3 regions of the Streptomyces sp. NPDC050388 genome follow, and region 2 is predicted to be linked to each of the others. Evidence: riboswitches for the same ligand, from Rfam matches in the RefSeq annotation. Region 2 holds a riboswitch; each other region holds the start of a gene.
What was found. Region 2 has a riboswitch for glycine ahead of cycA (D-serine/D-alanine/glycine transporter). Riboswitches for the same ligand answer to the same signal wherever they lie in the genome.
Positions count from the first base shown of each region.

Region 1: linked by a shared signal. The riboswitch ahead of gcvT (glycine cleavage system aminomethyltransferase GcvT) and the one ahead of cycA (D-serine/D-alanine/glycine transporter) in region 2 are both predicted to bind glycine.
Region 3: linked by a shared signal. The riboswitch ahead of gcvP (aminomethyl-transferring glycine dehydrogenase) and the one ahead of cycA (D-serine/D-alanine/glycine transporter) in region 2 are both predicted to bind glycine.

Region 1 is NZ_JBFAKH010000032.1:27,746-32,989, reverse strand. Features, by position in the region: gene AB0I73_RS19950 (enhanced serine sensitivity protein SseB C-terminal domain-containing protein) at 399-1,148, opposite strand; gene AB0I73_RS19945 (enhanced serine sensitivity protein SseB) at 1,330-2,121, opposite strand; gene AB0I73_RS19940 (AAA family ATPase) at 2,204-2,869, opposite strand; glycine riboswitch at 3,087-3,184, shown strand; gene gcvT (glycine cleavage system aminomethyltransferase GcvT) at 3,374-4,501, shown strand; gene gcvH (glycine cleavage system protein GcvH) at 4,689-5,066, shown strand; gene glyA (serine hydroxymethyltransferase) at 5,081-5,244, shown strand, end outside.
Region 2 is NZ_JBFAKH010000043.1:19,099-24,342, reverse strand. Features, by position in the region: gene cycA (D-serine/D-alanine/glycine transporter) at 140-1,627, opposite strand; glycine riboswitch at 1,932-2,023, opposite strand; glycine riboswitch at 2,024-2,120, opposite strand; partial or broken gene AB0I73_RS24010 (IS5/IS1182 family transposase) at 2,844-3,134, opposite strand; gene AB0I73_RS24005 (YceI family protein) at 3,366-4,244, shown strand; gene AB0I73_RS24000 (IS3 family transposase) at 4,353-4,613, opposite strand; gene AB0I73_RS23995 (SPFH domain-containing protein) at 5,121-5,244, opposite strand, start outside.
Region 3 is NZ_JBFAKH010000089.1:14,174-19,417, forward strand. Features, by position in the region: gene gcvP (aminomethyl-transferring glycine dehydrogenase) at 1-2,585, opposite strand, end outside; glycine riboswitch at 2,758-2,854, opposite strand; gene AB0I73_RS33845 (PRC-barrel domain-containing protein) at 2,973-3,350, shown strand; gene AB0I73_RS33850 (DNA polymerase IV) at 3,382-4,818, opposite strand; gene AB0I73_RS33855 (MerR family transcriptional regulator) at 4,917-5,244, opposite strand, start outside.

The DNA.
Region 1 (5,244 bases), on a different contig from region 2:
GCTATGTGGATGCATCTTGACCGGCCGAACACTACAGATGTTCACAGCGAGTCGAGAACAGTCCGGATACCGGTGATACCTACCTGAGATCTGAACAGTTGACATAAGGGACGCTTCAGACGCCCCTCCGCCGGGAAGTGACCGTCCCGAGACCTCCGGCGCCTCCCCCAACGGCCGTCCGGGAAGCGCCGAACGGCGTGAAGGACGAGTGAAACCGCAGGTGACAGGCGGTCAACTGGTCATGGCCGAGCGCACACGACCGAAAAACTGACGTGACATCAGTCTCGTCGGCGGAGCGGACGTTCACCGCCGGCACCCCTGTCCACCATGTGGACACCGTCACGCTGAGTCAGTGACGGCGGGGACGACGGACCCGGCCTCCGGCGGATACGGCCCGGTCAGTGCTGGTGCGCGGGCGGGTAGCCGGAGCCGGCGACGGGGGGCGGAACGGCCCCGTGGGCCTCACGGTCGTAGAACGGGCGGGCGTTGGCCCGCAGCCACATGGCGACCGGGTCGTGTTCGTCGGTCATCGCGACGGTCGACACCGGGAGCCCGTCCGGGACGGCACCGATGGACTGCTGCATCATCGCGCGCACCGCGTCGACGGCCGGCGGCGAAGTGTCGTACACGTCCAGCCCGATGGCGAGATACGGCGCGCCCAGCGCCGGCTGCACCCAGGCGCGGCGCAACGCGCGCACGGCGGGCGTACGGTGCGCGTTCTGCGTGAGCAGGGCGTAGAACTGGGGGATCTCGATGGCGGGTTCGGACAGCCGCAGGGGTCCGGCGGGCTGCCGGTCGAGGCCGGTGGCGAGCCGGCGCAGATCGAGCCACGGGATGCCGAGGCCGCCGCCGGGGGCGTGCGGGTTGAGCCAGAGGCCGTAGCGGTCGGGGTAGAGGGCGCGGGCGGCCTCGAGGCCGTCGACGACCTCGTACGACCGGTTCCAGCCACTGGCGGACAGCTCCTGGGCGGAGGTCACACAGGGCGCGTAGCCGAAGCCGCCGACCTCCATGTTCCCGTACTGGGCGTCCGGGGAGCCGGCCTGACCGTGCCACAGCAGCATCCAGACATGACCGGAGGAGGGGGTCGCGAGCGCGCGAAGCAACGCCTCATAGGCGTCGTAACGCCCGGGGGTCACCTGGCGCAGCATGTGCTCGACCTGCCCGGCCGCCGCGGTGCCAGCGCTCACTTTGTATCGCCCCTCCGTACAACACCCTCGCCCCAGCCAATGAACCTAGCTTAAGCCGCCCGCGGCCCGGGGGCTCCGCCCGTCCGCCGGGCACCGGCGAGCCTCCGGGCGGGGGCCTCCCCCTCGCTCCGCCGGACAGGCTCTAGCCCTCGCGCTGGTAGAACGGGCGAACGCGGTCGCGCATCCATTGGCCGACCGGGTCCTGGGCCACGTCCAGGAGGACCAGGTTGACGGGCCACTTCACCGGCCGACGGCCCAGCGCCCGGCCCAGGGCGTCGCCGGGCAGGACCCGCAGATCGCCCTCCCACTGGGACAGTTCGACCCCGACGAACAGCACCGGGTCCGCGGTCTCTATCTCGGCGAGGCAGCGGCGGGCGGTGCTCACGACACCGGTCGACTCGAACTCCGCGCCCGCGGCGGCAAGGAAGTCCACCGGATCGTCCTGCCAGTCGGGCTCGAACAGCTTGACCCGGCCGCCGCCCGCCGGACCGTCCAGTGGGCCTCGTCCGGCCAGGCACAGTTCGGCCACGGCGGGCGGCGGCAGCGGGACGCCGACCACGCCACCGGGGTTCACCGCGATCCCGGCCTGCGGCGGCAGACCCCGCGCGAACTCCACCGCGGGCGCGACGGTGAACGACATGGGGGTGCCCACGACCTGGCGGAACTGTTCCTCGGAGCTGAAGACCGGGACGTACGCCTGCCCCTCGATCTCCAGGGTGGGCAGGTCCAGCGGGCCGCTGTGCGGACCGCCGCCGTTCGGCAGCGGGACCCAGACGAAGCTCCTGCCCAGCACCTCGATGATCCGGCCGTCCGCCGAGGGGACGCCGAGGGAGGCGGAGAGCACCTCCTCCAACTCGTTGCCGGGCCATCCTCCGTGCGGATGGGGGTGAGTCTGTGCCGGGAAGTCCGCGGAGAAGCCCGCCGGGAAGTCCATCTGCCTACCGCCTGCCTGGAACCACTGCTGTGGCTGAAAAGGCTAACCGCTGCCGCGCCGGGGCCGTCAGCCCGTGCAGCCGTCAGCCCGTGAAGTCGATGCGGCGCAGCGCGTTCGCCGCGTCCCGGTCGATCAGGACCGCCGAGCCGCAGCCCGCGGGCGGGTCGCCGCGCTCCGCGGACCGCAGCACCCGGCCGACGGCGGTGCGGTGCCGCAGGAAGGCGTACCGGGAGACGCCGCGGCCGCGCTCACGCTGCCCGTCCAGCGCCTGCCCCGGGGAGACGTCGAGCAGCAGCAGATGCAGCCCCGCGCCCCGGCGGCGGGCCTCGCGGGCCAGCCAGCGGCGCACCCAGGCGTGGGTACCGCAGTCGTGCACGACGGCCCCCTCGCCGGTGCGCAGGGCGCGGCGCAGCCCGGCGTAGTGGTCGAGGCGGACCAGGGGCCGGTACACCGCGTACGGCAGGAGGCGCGGCATGCGGCGGTCCCAGCGGTCGCGGGTGTCCTGGGAGTCGATACGGGTGCCGCGCACCGCGCGCCGCATCAGTGTGGATTTGCCGCTGCCGGGCAGTCCGGTGACCACGACGAGGTCGCGGGGGCCGAAGACCAGGGCGTGCGGACCGCGGCCGGCGCACCCGCGCAGGTCGCGGACGACGGGCGACGGCCGCGCGCCGCGGGCCTCCCGGGCCGAAGGGGCCTGCTGCTCGGGCGGCGCGACACCCGTGGTGGCGTACGCCGTGGTCCTGTTCACCGTGAGTCCTCCCCTGGGGCAGGCGCCTGAGCACCGTCCCCGCCGAGTGTAAAGAGACGGTAACGGCGGAGCCTCCTCATTCCGTCCGTTTCCCGATACAGACCTGTCACAGCCGTCCGTACAGGCATGAACACCCTGTGCGTACGAAGGAAAGGTCCCCCTGCCGAAGCCTCACGATGCGTGCAATGATGAGCGCGCCAACTGCATACCGGCCGTTTGAATCCGCGCGGGAGAGTCCCTGGCACGTTTCGCCGGGGCGCCGAAGGAGCAAGTCCCTCCCTTGAATCTCTCAGGCACCGTTACCGCGCGGGCCAGGCACATCTGAAAAGCGGGCCGCCGTGCGAGTTTCCGGCGGCTCCACCCAAGGTGCAAGCCGTGACGTCCCCTGCGCGGACGGTCATGGCGAACCTCTCAGGTTCCGATGACAGATGGGGAGGAACGTCCTCACCCTCCCCGTGCTCGGCCCCGGCCGGCGGGGACCCCATCGCCCTGGGAGACCGACCGATGAGCAGTACCGAACTCCGCCGGACAGCGCTCGACGCCCTGCATCGTTCGCTCGGCGCCACGATGACCGACTTCGCCGGCTGGGACATGCCCCTGCGCTACGGCTCCGAGCGCGACGAGCACAACGCCGTGCGCACGAAGGCGGGCCTCTTCGACCTCTCGCACATGGGCGAGATCACCGTCACCGGCCCGCAGGCGGCGCGGTTCCTGGACTACGCCCTGATCGGCAACATCGGGACCGTCAAGCCCGGCCGCGCCCGCTACACCATGATCTGCAGCGAGGACGGCGGCATCCTGGACGACCTGATCGTCTACCGCCTCGGCGAGACCGAGACCCCCGAGTACCTGGTCGTCGCCAACGCCTCCAACGCCCAGGTGGTGCTGGACGCCCTCGTGGAGCGGTCGGCGGGCTTCGACGCCGAGGTCCGCGACGACCGCGACGCGTACGCGCTGATCGCCGTGCAGGGCCCCGAGGCCGCCGGCATCCTCAAGGGCCTCACCGATGCCGACCTGGACGGCCTGAAGTACTACGCCGGTCTGCCCGGCACGGTCGCCGGCGTCCCCGCGCTCATCGCCCGTACCGGCTACACCGGCGAGGACGGCTTCGAGCTGTTCGTCGCGCCGGAGCACGCGGTCGAGGTGTGGCAGGCGCTGACCGGGGCGGGCGAGGCCGTGGGGCTGGTCCCGTGCGGGCTGGCCTGCCGGGACACGCTGCGCCTGGAGGCCGGCATGCCGCTGTACGGCAATGAGCTGAGCGCCTCGCTGACGCCGTTCGACGCCGGGTTCGGCCGGGTCGTGAAGTTCGAGAAGGAGGGCGACTTCGTGGGCCGCGCCGCCCTGGCCGAGGCCGCCGCCCGTGCCGAGCGGACCCCGCCCCGCGCCCTGGTGGGCCTGGTCGCCGAGGGCCGCCGGGTCCCGCGCGCCGGGTACCCGGTGGTGGCCGGCGGCGAGGTGATCGGCGAGGTCACCTCCGGCGCGCCCGCACCGACGCTGGGCAAGCCGATCGCGATGGCGTACGTCGACGTGGCGCACTCGGAGCCGGGTACCCCGGGCGTGGGCGTGGACATCCGTGGCAGCCACGAGCCGTACGAGGTCGTGGCTCTGCCGTTCTACAAGCGGCAGAAGTGACGACGTCGTAGGACGTGGGCCGCGCGTCCGGCCGTACCGGCCGAGGCCGGGCGCGGCGCACCCGCTCACCCGTGCTTCCGCCATCAGCCGGGCCGGTCCCGTGGCCCCCGGGCTCCTTCGCCCCTCTTTCACCCCCTTTCGTCGCCGTCGATCCCGGCGGTCCCTCGCACACAGGAGGATCCAGATCATGAGCAACCCCCAGCAGCTCCGCTACAGCAAGGAACACGAGTGGCTGACGGCCGCCGAGGACGGCGTGTCGGCGATCGGCATCACGGAGCACGCGGCCAACGCGCTCGGCGACATCGTGTTCGTCCAGCTCCCCGAGGTCGGCGACACCGTGACCGCGGGTGAGACCTGCGGCGAGCTGGAATCGACCAAGTCGGTCAGCGACCTGTACTGCCCGGTCACCGGCGAGGTCACCGAGGTCAACGAGGACGTGGTGAACGACCCGTCGCTGGTGAACTCGGCCCCCTTCGAGGGCGGCTGGCTGTTCAAGGTGCGGGTGAGCGACGAGCCGGCCGACCTGCTCTCGGCCGCCGAGTACGACGCCTTCATCCAGGGCTGAGGAGGCCGCACCCCATGTCGCTCCTGAACACCCCGCTGCACGAGCTCGACCCGGCCGTCGCGGCGGCGGTCGACGCCGAGCTGCACCGTCAGCAGTCCACCCTCGAGATGATCGCCTCGGAGAACTTCGCCCCGGTCGCGGTCATGGAGGCCCAGGGCACGGTCCTCACCAACAAGTA
Region 2 (5,244 bases):
GTGCGGGAAGCGCAGCTCGGTGGCAACTGGACGTGCTGCCACCGGGCTGTTGTGGCCGGCGGCGGTCGAACCGCCGGCCGGCCGTCACCGGGCGTTGTGTTGTGCGGGTGTTCTGTGGCTTCCCCGTCGTGAGGTCGCCTCAGTCCAGGGGCTGCTCCACGGAGCCGGCCGGGGATGCTGTCTGCCGGGCCTGGTGGGGGCGGCGACGGCGGAGCACTGCCCATGCGATGCCGAGGACGACGAACCACACCGGGGTCACCAGCAGTGCCTGCAGGGTGTCCTCCTTCTGGGTCAGTGCCCAGATGAGGAACGCGAAGAAGGCGAGTACGACGTAGCACATGATGATGCCGCCGGGCATCTTGAACGTCGACGCCTCGTGCAGGTGAGGACGGCGCTTGCGGTACACGAGGTAGCAGATCAGGATGATCGACCAGACGAACATGAACAGCAGGGCCGAGATGGTGGTCACCAGCGTGAAGGCCTCGATGATCGAGTCGCCCATGGTGACCATGACGACACCGGGAAGCAGGAAGAGGCCGGACAGGAGCAGGGCGTTGACCGGTACCTTCCTGGAGGTGAGCCGGCCGAACCGTGCCGGCGCGTCGCCCTCCTGGGCCAGGCCGTAGACCATCCGTGAGGTGGAGTAGATGCCCGAGTTCGCGGACGAGGCGGCAGAGGTCAGCACCACGAAGTTGATCACGGAGGCGGCGATGCCGAGGCCGGCCAGCGTGAACATCACGACGAAGGGGCTGCGGTCCGCGCTGATCTGGCGCCAGGGCGTGACGGAGATGATCGCGACCAGGGCCACCACGTAGAACAGCATCACGCGTACCGGGATCGAGTTGATCGCCTTGGGCAGGTTCCGTTCCGGGTTCTTGGTTTCCGCCGCAGTGGTGCCGACCAGTTCGATGCCGACGAAGGCGAAGGTCGCGATCTGGAATCCCGCGACGAACCCCATGGGACCGGTGGGGAAGAAACCGCCGTCGTTCCAGAGGTTGGAGAAGCTTGCGGTGGCACCCCCGGGGGCCTGGAAGCCGCCCAGTACCATGCCGAATCCGACGACGATCAGTGTCACGATGGCGACGATCTTGATCAGTGCGAACCAGAACTCGGTCTCACCGAACGCCTTCACCGTGGGCAGGTTCAGGACGATCAGCAGGACGACCGCCGCGAGTGCCGGGATCCACAGCGCGAGCCCTCCCCACCAGTACGACACGTACCCGGCGATCGCGATGACGTCGGCGACGCCGGTGACGATCCAGCAGAACCAGTAGGTCCATCCCGTGAAGAAGCCGGCCCACGGCCCGAGAAGGTCCGAGGCGAAGTCGGCGAAGGACTTGTAGCGCAGGTTGGACAGCAGCAGCTCTCCCATCGCCCGCATCACGAAGAACAGCATCGCGCCGATGATCATGTAAACGAAGATCACTGAAGGGCCGGCCAGTGAGATCGTCTTGCCCGACCCCATGAACAGACCGGTTCCGATGGCGCCGCCGATCGCGATCAGCTGGATGTGCCGGTTGGACAACTGCCGGGAGAGGTGCTGCTCGCCCGCGGGGGAGGGCGTCGGTCCGGGCTCCGTCCCGGGCGCCGGGGCGGTGGTTGGGACGGCTTTGCTGCTGTCATGCATGAGCGAACCTCGTGGATCTTTGGTGCGTGTGGGCCGTGACAGGCGTGTCCTGGGAGGCGGCCGCACACGCATGGGGGAGCGAGTGGGCGCAAAGAGCCGGCATGAGTGGTGGGGCGGTCGGCGGAGGGGTGCCGGGCACGCCGAACATGCCTTCAGAGGGGCGTGGGCCCAGGAGGGCCGTGGTGGGAAAGCCGGAGCTCAGTCGGGATACCGACGGACGGCCGGCGGCCGGGGTAATGAGAAAGCCATCGGGGGGTCCTCAAGAGTCGGGCACGGGCAGGAGCCCGCGCTGCCGAGTGGAGCCTCCCCCTCTGTCATGGGGCCTGAGAGCTTCGCCGCGAAAGTTCGCGGCTTGCACCGTGGGCGAGACGCAGGAGCGCCTGCTTTTCAGAGGTGCCTGCCCGAGCGGTAGGGGTGCCTGAGAGTTTCCGGGGAGGTGTTGCTCCTTCGGCGCCCGGGTCTGGCTGACCCGGTGCTCTCCCGCAGCGGGATGAGCGGCGATGTGAGGCTAGGCCCGCACCGGCAGTGGGTCAAGACCTGCGTGAACGTTGATCATTTACTGCCGGGTAGGACGGCGTTTCAGGACCGCGTGCACCTTCCCGCAGGTGCGGGCCGCTCCAGGAACCGGGCCGGCCTCGTGCGTCGGCTTCGCCGGGATGCCGGTCCCCTCCCGGACCTCGCGGGTGACGCCGGCCTCCGGGGTTTCGTCGAATTCGAGGACGACGCCGGAAAGTTGCCTTGAGCCACTGCCGGTCCGGCGGATCGCCGGGAGGCGCCTGTCGGTGCGTACCCCCACTCCGGTTACGGACGGGGAGTGCGGGAACGGAGGCGTTGCTTCCTGTGGTTGACTCCGGGCACCAGGTATCCAATCGGTCTGCCGGCCCGCTCGCTGAGACCGGCGCCTCCGCGTAGGCCGACTCCGTCGCGGACAGTTGTGGCAACGTGATGGCCGAGGCCCTGAACAGCACCTTCAAGGCCGAACCGGTCGAGATGCAGGGCCCCGGACCAGCTTCGGCCAGGTCAAGCACGCGATCTTCCGGCAAGTCACCCGGTACCGCGAGGAACGGCTCCGCTCCGCCCTCGCCCACGTACCGTCTGCCGAGTACGAACGCGAGGGTGCCAGCGCCAGGAAGCCATCTCGCAGTCCGCCTGAGGCAAGATCACCGGACTCCGCGAAAACCGGGGCAGTTCAGGGTGCAGGCAGCGATCGGCCGGTCGGCGGCAGGGTGCCGTCCAGGATCACGAACGCCTTTGTCCGCACGGTCCTCATCGCCCCGTCCAGGGTGGCCAGGACGTCGATTGCCTCGTGCGGGGAGCGGTACGCGGTCGCGGTGCCGATGCGGAAACCGGCGACGAGCCGGGCGTAGGTGTCGCCGCACCGCAGGTGGGCCAGGGCGCGCGGGGCCCGACGCCCGGCCGGCAGGCGTCGTCACCGCGTCCCGATCTCCCGCCGCCGAGCGCGGAATTGCCCCGTCAGGTATCGAAGGGTGTGGCTGGACAGATCAATCGACGACGGGGGGAAAGCACACGAAACTCCTGACGGGCATGGGCGATCTTGGTCGAGAACCCGTCTACCAGGAGTTTCGTTGCCCCGTGCAACCATCTCCCGCCAACACCCCGACCGCGCAATCAGGCTGAAAAGGGCTCAAGGTAATTGCCTATTGCATCCAAAGCCTCGGGGTGATCGAATGTGCGTCCGGCGATCGGTGTTCTTGACGTTACGCAGAGGGTGTCGCACATGATGGGCCGCTGGTTGGCAGGTCGAACAAAACAGCGTCAGGCGGGCCCGCTGGCAGCTGTGCAGACCCCCTCGAACGCCGGGGTGCTGAGCTGCCGGGTCCTCAGCCCGGCCAACGAGCCGGTGTCGAATGCCCGATGGGCGGTCAGCGACACCGTGGGACGCACACTGGTCGAGGGCGGGACGGATCCCTTCGGTTCGTTCGTGGCCACGATTCCGGCGGGAGAGTACCGGCTCGCGGTGTTCGCCGAGGGGTACCTGCCGTACCGGGCGCCGTGCACGGTCACCGAGGACTCCCTCGCCTCGCTCGGCGATGTGACCCTGCGGGCGGCACAGCCACTGGAGATGCCCGCGCCGGGCGACTGGGAGATCGACCTGGCGCACTCCTCGATCGCCTGCACCGCGCGGCACATCGGGGTGGCCCGGGTGCACGGCCGGTTCAACTCCTTCGCGGGAGTGGTGCGGATCGCCGACGACGCGACGCAGACGGCGATGCACGTGGTGATCGACGCGGCGACCATCGACACCAATGTGCGGATGCGCGACGACCATCTGCGGTCGGCGGACTTCCTGGACGTGGCGCAATTCCCGACCATCGAGTTCTACAGCGACCAGTTCGTGCCCCGGGGCGGCAACCGGTGGGACGTCATCGGTGAGCTGTGGCTGCGCGGAGTGGCGCGTACGGTCACGCTGGACATGGAATACCTCGGACTCGGCAACGGCATGCAGGGCGAGGCCCGGGCGGCTTGCCGGGTCACCACCGAACTGCACCGCGACGACTTCCAGGTGAGCTGGCAGACGATGCTGGCGAGGGGTATCGCCGCCGTCGGCCCCACCATCCGGGTCGACATCGACGTGCAGGTCGTGCCCAAGAGCTGACCGACCTGGCGTTCGCTGTCCCGAAAGACGCCCGGCAAGGGGTGAGCCTCCTTCGCTGTGCGGGAGGGGCTGACTAGCTGGTCATGGTGGGTTTGCGGGGTTTCAGGTTCACCGGTTCGGCCGTTGCCTGGTCGGCCTAGTGCTTCTCCTCGGACTCGATGGGCTGAGGCAGCCGAGCCGTTTCTGGATGCGGCGAGGGTTGTGGAACCCGTCGAGACACTCGAAGAGCGCGAGGTGGGCCTCGGTCCGGGTGGCGAACACCCGGCCGCGGATGCACTCGGTCTTGACCAGTATCCACAGGTTCTCCGCCAGGGCGTTGCCGAACGAGTCGCCCACCGACCCCATGGACGCCTCGATTCCCGCCCGCATCAGGCGTGTTGCGACGACCGGTTGAATCCGGGCTGTCCACGCGCGGCACAGTGCCAGAAGAGCACTGTCGAGGTGCGAATTCGCCCGACAGGCTCGCCTGGTGAGTGACGACGCGCAACCGGGCAGTCGGGATGCCCCTGTGGTGTCGAGTGCAGGCGGAGCGGTTCGAGGCGTGGTTCCTGCCGGATGCCGGTGAGGATCTGGAGGCCGTGCACGACGTCGACGTAGAGGTGCGACTGCCGGAGGGCTCTCGGTGGAGTGCGAGCGTCTGCACGGTTGCTCACGTCGAGACGCTCGTGGAGCGGTGGGACACCAGCGGGGAGCGGAAGTCGATTCCGGTGTCCCGACGGCCTCATCGTCCGCGATGTGGACATCAGCAACATGGTCCAAGTGCTCTCAGGGCTGATCGAGAACGGCGAGTTCACTCACATCTTGCAGCGTCTCGACGACTGAACCGACTGACACTCTCATCTCATTCCGAAGCGGTCGGTGAGGGGCTACTCATTGTCAACGAGGCGGATCGGACGGGAGGGCACCGGAGACGGCGCCATCCACCTCGGCGGCGTCAGCGACGGCCTCGGCAGCTGCTTCTGCGGCCTGCGCCGTGTCGTCGGCGGCCTGGGCGTCCATG
Region 3 (5,244 bases), on a different contig from region 2:
TCGGTCGGCTCGATCATCAGCGTTCCCGCCACCGGGAACGACATCGTCGGCGCGTGGAAGCCGTAGTCGATCAGTCGCTTGGCCACGTCGTCCACGCTCACGCCGGTCGCCTTGGTCAGCGGGCGCAGGTCGATGATGCACTCGTGCGCGACCAGCCCGCCGGGGCCGGTGTAGAGCACCGGGTAGTGCGGTTCGAGGCGCTTGGCGATGTAGTTGGCGCTGAGCACCGCCACCTGGGTGGCCCGCTTGAGCCCCTCGCCGCCCATGAGCCGGACGTACGCCCACGAGATGGGCAGGATGCCCGCGGAGCCCCACGGGGCAGCCGAGACCGGACCGATCCCCGTCTCCGGCCCGGCCCCGGGCTGGAGCGGGTGGTTCGGCAGGTACGACGCCAGGTGCGACCGCACCCCGACCGGGCCGACGCCGGGACCGCCGCCACCGTGCGGGATGCAGAAGGTCTTGTGCAGGTTCAGGTGCGAGACGTCGCCGCCGAAGTGCCCGGGCTTGGCCAGCCCGACCAGCGCGTTGAGGTTCGCGCCGTCCACGTACACCTGGCCGCCGGCCTCGTGCACCGCCGCGCAGATCTCGGCGACGTGCTCCTCGAACACACCGTGCGTCGACGGGTAGGTGATCATCAGCACCGACAGCTCGTCGCGGTACTGCTCGATCTTCGCCCGCAGGTCGTCGATGTCGACCTCGCCGTCCTCGGCGGTCTTCACGACGACGACCTTCATCCCGGCCATGACGGCGCTGGCCGCGTTGGTGCCGTGCGCGGAGGACGGGATGAGGCAGACGGTGCGCTGCTCGTCGCCGTTGGCCCGGTGGTAGCCGCGCACGGCGAGCAGCCCGGCCAGTTCGCCCTGGGAACCCGCGTTGGGCTGGAGGCTCACCTTGTCGTAGCCGGTGACCTCGGCGAGACGCTCCTCCAGTTCGTGGATGAGCGTGAGGTAGCCCTGGGCCTGCTCGGCCGGCGCGAAGGGGTGCAGCTGCCCGAACTCGGGCCAGGTGATCGGCTCCATCTCCGTGGTCGCGTTGAGCTTCATGGTGCAGGAGCCCAGCGGAATCATCCCGCGGTCCAGCGCGTAGTCACGGTCGGCGAGCCGCCGCAGGTAGCGCAGCATCGCGGTCTCGGAGCGGTGCTGGTGGAAGACGGGGTGCGTCAGGTACTCGTCGGTGCGCAGCAGGGCGTCCGGCAGGGTGTCGGGCGCTGCCGCGTCCAGGCTCTCGACGTCGGCCTCGACCCCGAAGGCGTTCCACACGGCGGCGAGCCGGGCCCGTGTGGTGGTCTCGTCGCAGGCGATCGAGACGTGGTCGGCGTCGACGAGGAGCAGGTTGACGCCGTTGTCCCGCGCGGCGGCGACGACCTCGGCACCCCGGCCCGGGACCCGCACGGTCAGCGTGTCGAAGTAGGAGCTGTGGACGATCTCCACGCCGCCGGCCCGGAGCCCTTCGGCGAGGACGGTCGCGTAACGGTGGGTGCGCCACGCGATGGTCCGCAGTCCTTCGGGACCGTGGTAGACGGCGTACATCCCGGCCATCACGGCGAGCAGCACCTGAGCGGTACAGATGTTGCTGGTGGCCTTCTCACGGCGGATGTGCTGCTCACGGGTCTGGAGCGCGAGCCGGTAGGCCTGGTGGCCGTCCGCGTCGACGGAGACACCGACGAGCCGTCCGGGCAGGCTGCGCGCCATCTTCTCGTGCACGGCCATGTATCCGGCGTGCGGCCCGCCGAAGCCCATGGGCACACCGAAGCGCTGTGTCGTGCCAACCGCGATGTCCGCGCCGAGTTCGCCGGGCGACGTCAGCAGCGTGAGGGCGAGCAGATCGGCGGCGACGGTGACCAGCGCGCCCAACTCGTGCGCCCGGTCGATCACCGGCTTGATGTCGCGTACGGCTCCGGAGGCGCCCGGGTACTGGATCAGCACGCCGTTGATCCCGCGCTCGGCGATCTCGGCGGGGATGCCCTCGCTCAGGTCGGCGACGACGACCTCGACACCGGTCGGCTCGGCACGGGTCTCGATCACGGCGATCGTCTGCGGCAGTGCGTCCGCGTCGACCAGGAACAGACCGTTCTTGTTCTTGCCCATGCGACGCGACAGCGCCATCGCCTCGGCGGCGGCCGTGCCCTCGTCGAGCAGTGAGGCCCCGGAGGTCGGCAGGCCGGTCAGTTCGGCGACCATGGTCTGGAAGTTCAGCAGTGCCTCGAGCCGCCCCTGCGAGATCTCCGGCTGGTACGGCGTGTAGGCCGTGTACCAGGCGGGGTTCTCCATCACGTTGCGCAGGATGACGGGGGGCGTGAAGGTCCCGTAGTACCCGAGCCCGATCATGGAGCCGAGCACCTCGTTGCGGTCGGCCAGCGACCGGAGCTCGGCCAGTACCTCGGGCTCGGTCCGGGCGCCCGGCAGGTCGAGCGCGTCGGCGTTCTTGATCACATCCGGGACCGCCGCAGCCGTCAGCTCGTCGAGCGAGCCGTAGCCGACCTGCGCGAGCATTTTGGCGCGGGCCTCGTGGTCGGGGCCGATGTGGCGCTGCTCGAAGGGCGTTCCCTGTTCGAGCTCGGAGAGGGGAATGCGGTGGGCGGTCATTGCGGAGGCCTCCTGGTCTGACGACCTTCGAGGGGCACCATGGCGGGTGCCCGGACGGCCTCCCCCTCTGTCATCTCAACCTGAGAGCTTCACCGGACCGCCGCAGGGCGCCCGGCTTTCACCGTCGGTGAGAGCGGGAGCCGTCGACACCCGCCCTGCTTTCCAGAGTGACCTCGTCCATGCGGTACGTGGGCCTGAGAGTTTCCGGGGAGGATTTGCTCCTTCGGCGCCCTCCGGTGGTGTCCGGAGGACTCTCCCGCACGGGGTCAGCAGCCGCTGTCAGCGTACCAGCGAGGGCAACCCCCGGTCCTTCGAGTGGCCGCCGGACCAATTGTGCCGTTTCGTAGTGCTGACGAGTGATTGCGGATTGCGACCAGTGGAGGGCCCGTGCAGACCGACATCGATCCGCGCAACCTGATCGGCCGCAAGGCGTTCGACCGCAACGGAACCCGGATCGGCACCATCGACGAGGTCTATCTCGACGACGCCACCGGCGTACCCGAGTGGGCGGCGATACGCACCGGCTTGTTCAGCAGGGACGCCTTCGTCCCCCTGGAGCCGAGCGAGCTGATCGACGGCAGCCTCCACATACCCTTCGAACGCGCCCTGATCAAGGACGCTCCCGACTTCGGCGTGGGCCGCCACCTCTCCCCGGAGCAGGAGCTCCAGCTCTACCACCACTACGGTCTGGACGTCTCCGCGCCTCCCCCGCTTCCGGACCGCGACTTCGGCAAGCTCGCCGACCGCGACGACCGCCCGGCCTGACGGCCCCCGGAGCCGGGAGCACGAAGCCCACTCACGCCTGCGAGGGCCCCGGGCCCACGACACCGGGACTCGCCCCCGAGCCGTCGCCCGTCTCCGCGCCGTCCCGCGGTCTCTCGCCCTCCCCGGGGCTTGGATCCACCAGTGGCAGCGGATCCGCCGGTTGCAGGGCCGGGTCGTCGGTGCGGAAGGTCTTCACCCGTCCCACCGCCGAGTCGGGCGTCTCGAACCGGACCGTGACCCGGCCCAGGCCGCTGCCCTGCACCCACCCGTGCCCGTACTCGGTGTGCCGTACGTCGTGCCCGGCCGGCCAGCGCCGCTCCGTGCTCGTCTGCTGTTCTTCCCCCATGGGTGCGGTCACCCGGTCCTCCTCGCCCGGCGACTCCTCCGCCCGGTCCCCCGCCGCCTGTGCGAACAAGTCCTCCTGGGTGTAGTCCGCGAGTCCGCTGACCCCCACGCCCAGCAGCCGTACTCCGCCTGTCGTGTCGACCGATTCCAGCAGCCGTGCCGCCGCCTCGCGCACCACCGCCGGATCGTCCGTGGGCCCCCGCAGCGTCTCGGACCGGGTGAGCGTCGAGAAGTCGTAGCGCCGCACCTTCAGCACGATGGTCCGTCCCGCCAGCCCCGCTCCCCGCAGCCTGCGCACACAGCGATCGGCGAGCCGCCGCACCTCCGTACCGACCCGCACCCGGTCGTGAATATCCACGTCATACGTGTCCTCGACCGACACCGACTTCGTCTCCCGCTCGGCCACCACGGGCCGTTCGTCCCGCGCCAGGGCCATGGCGTACAGCGCGTGCCCGTGTGCCTTGCCGAGCAACCGCACCAGCTCGTCCTCCCCGGCCTCGGCGAGCTCGCCGACCGTGTGGATCCCGGCCCTGCGCAGGTGGTCACCGGTGGCGGGCCCCACTCCCGGCAGCGTCCGGACCGGGAGCGGCGCCAGCAGGGCCCGCTCCCTTCCCGGCTCGATGAGCACCAGCCCGTCGGGCTTCGCCTGCTCCGAGGCGATCTTCGCCAGCATCTTGGAGGCGGCGAGCCCGACGGATCCGGTGAGCCCGGTGACCTCCCGTATGTCCGCGCGCAGTTTCGCCCCGGCCAACCGGGCCGACCGCTCGTCCCAGGCCGCCCCGCCGGCCTCCAGGTCCACGAACGCCTCGTCCAGGCTCAATGGCTCCACCAGCGGCGACAGCGCCCGCAGCAGCCCCATCACCTGGTTGCTGATCGACCGGTAGAACGCGAAGCGCGGCACGAGATACGCCGCGTTCGGCGCGAGCCGCCGCGCCTGCGCCATGGGCAGCGCGGAACGCACGCCGAAGGTCCGGGCCTCGTACGAGGCGGTGGCGACCACTCCGCGCGGCCCGAGCCCGCCCACGATCACGGCTTTCCCTCGCAGGCTCGGCTTGGACGCCTGCTCCACCGAGGCGAAGAAGGCGTCCATGTCGAGATGCAGGATGGTAGGCGCGGGTCTCACATCTCCGATGCTGCCCTACGCCACTGACAATGCCCTGCCGCACGGGCCGTCCACCGACCGCCCCGGACCGCACGGGCCGCTCGGCCGGCCCCGACGGCTCAGACCGCGCGGTTCCGCCGCCGCGCCAGCTCGTCCATCGGGTTGGGCCCGATCAGTGTTTCTCCGGTGTCGACACGCTCCCCGTGCAACTGGGACAGCGCGCTCTCGACATCCCGCCACACCACACCGACGGCGATCCCGAAGATCCCCTGGCCGCCCTGGAGCAGGGCATGGACCTCATCCGGCGTGTCGCACTCGTAGACCGTGGCTCCGTCGCTCATCAGCGTCATGCGCTCCAGGTCACGAAAGCCTCGCTCCCGCAGATGCTGGACGGTGGTGCGAATGTTCTGCAGCGACACGCCGGTGTCCAGGAACCGCTTGACGATC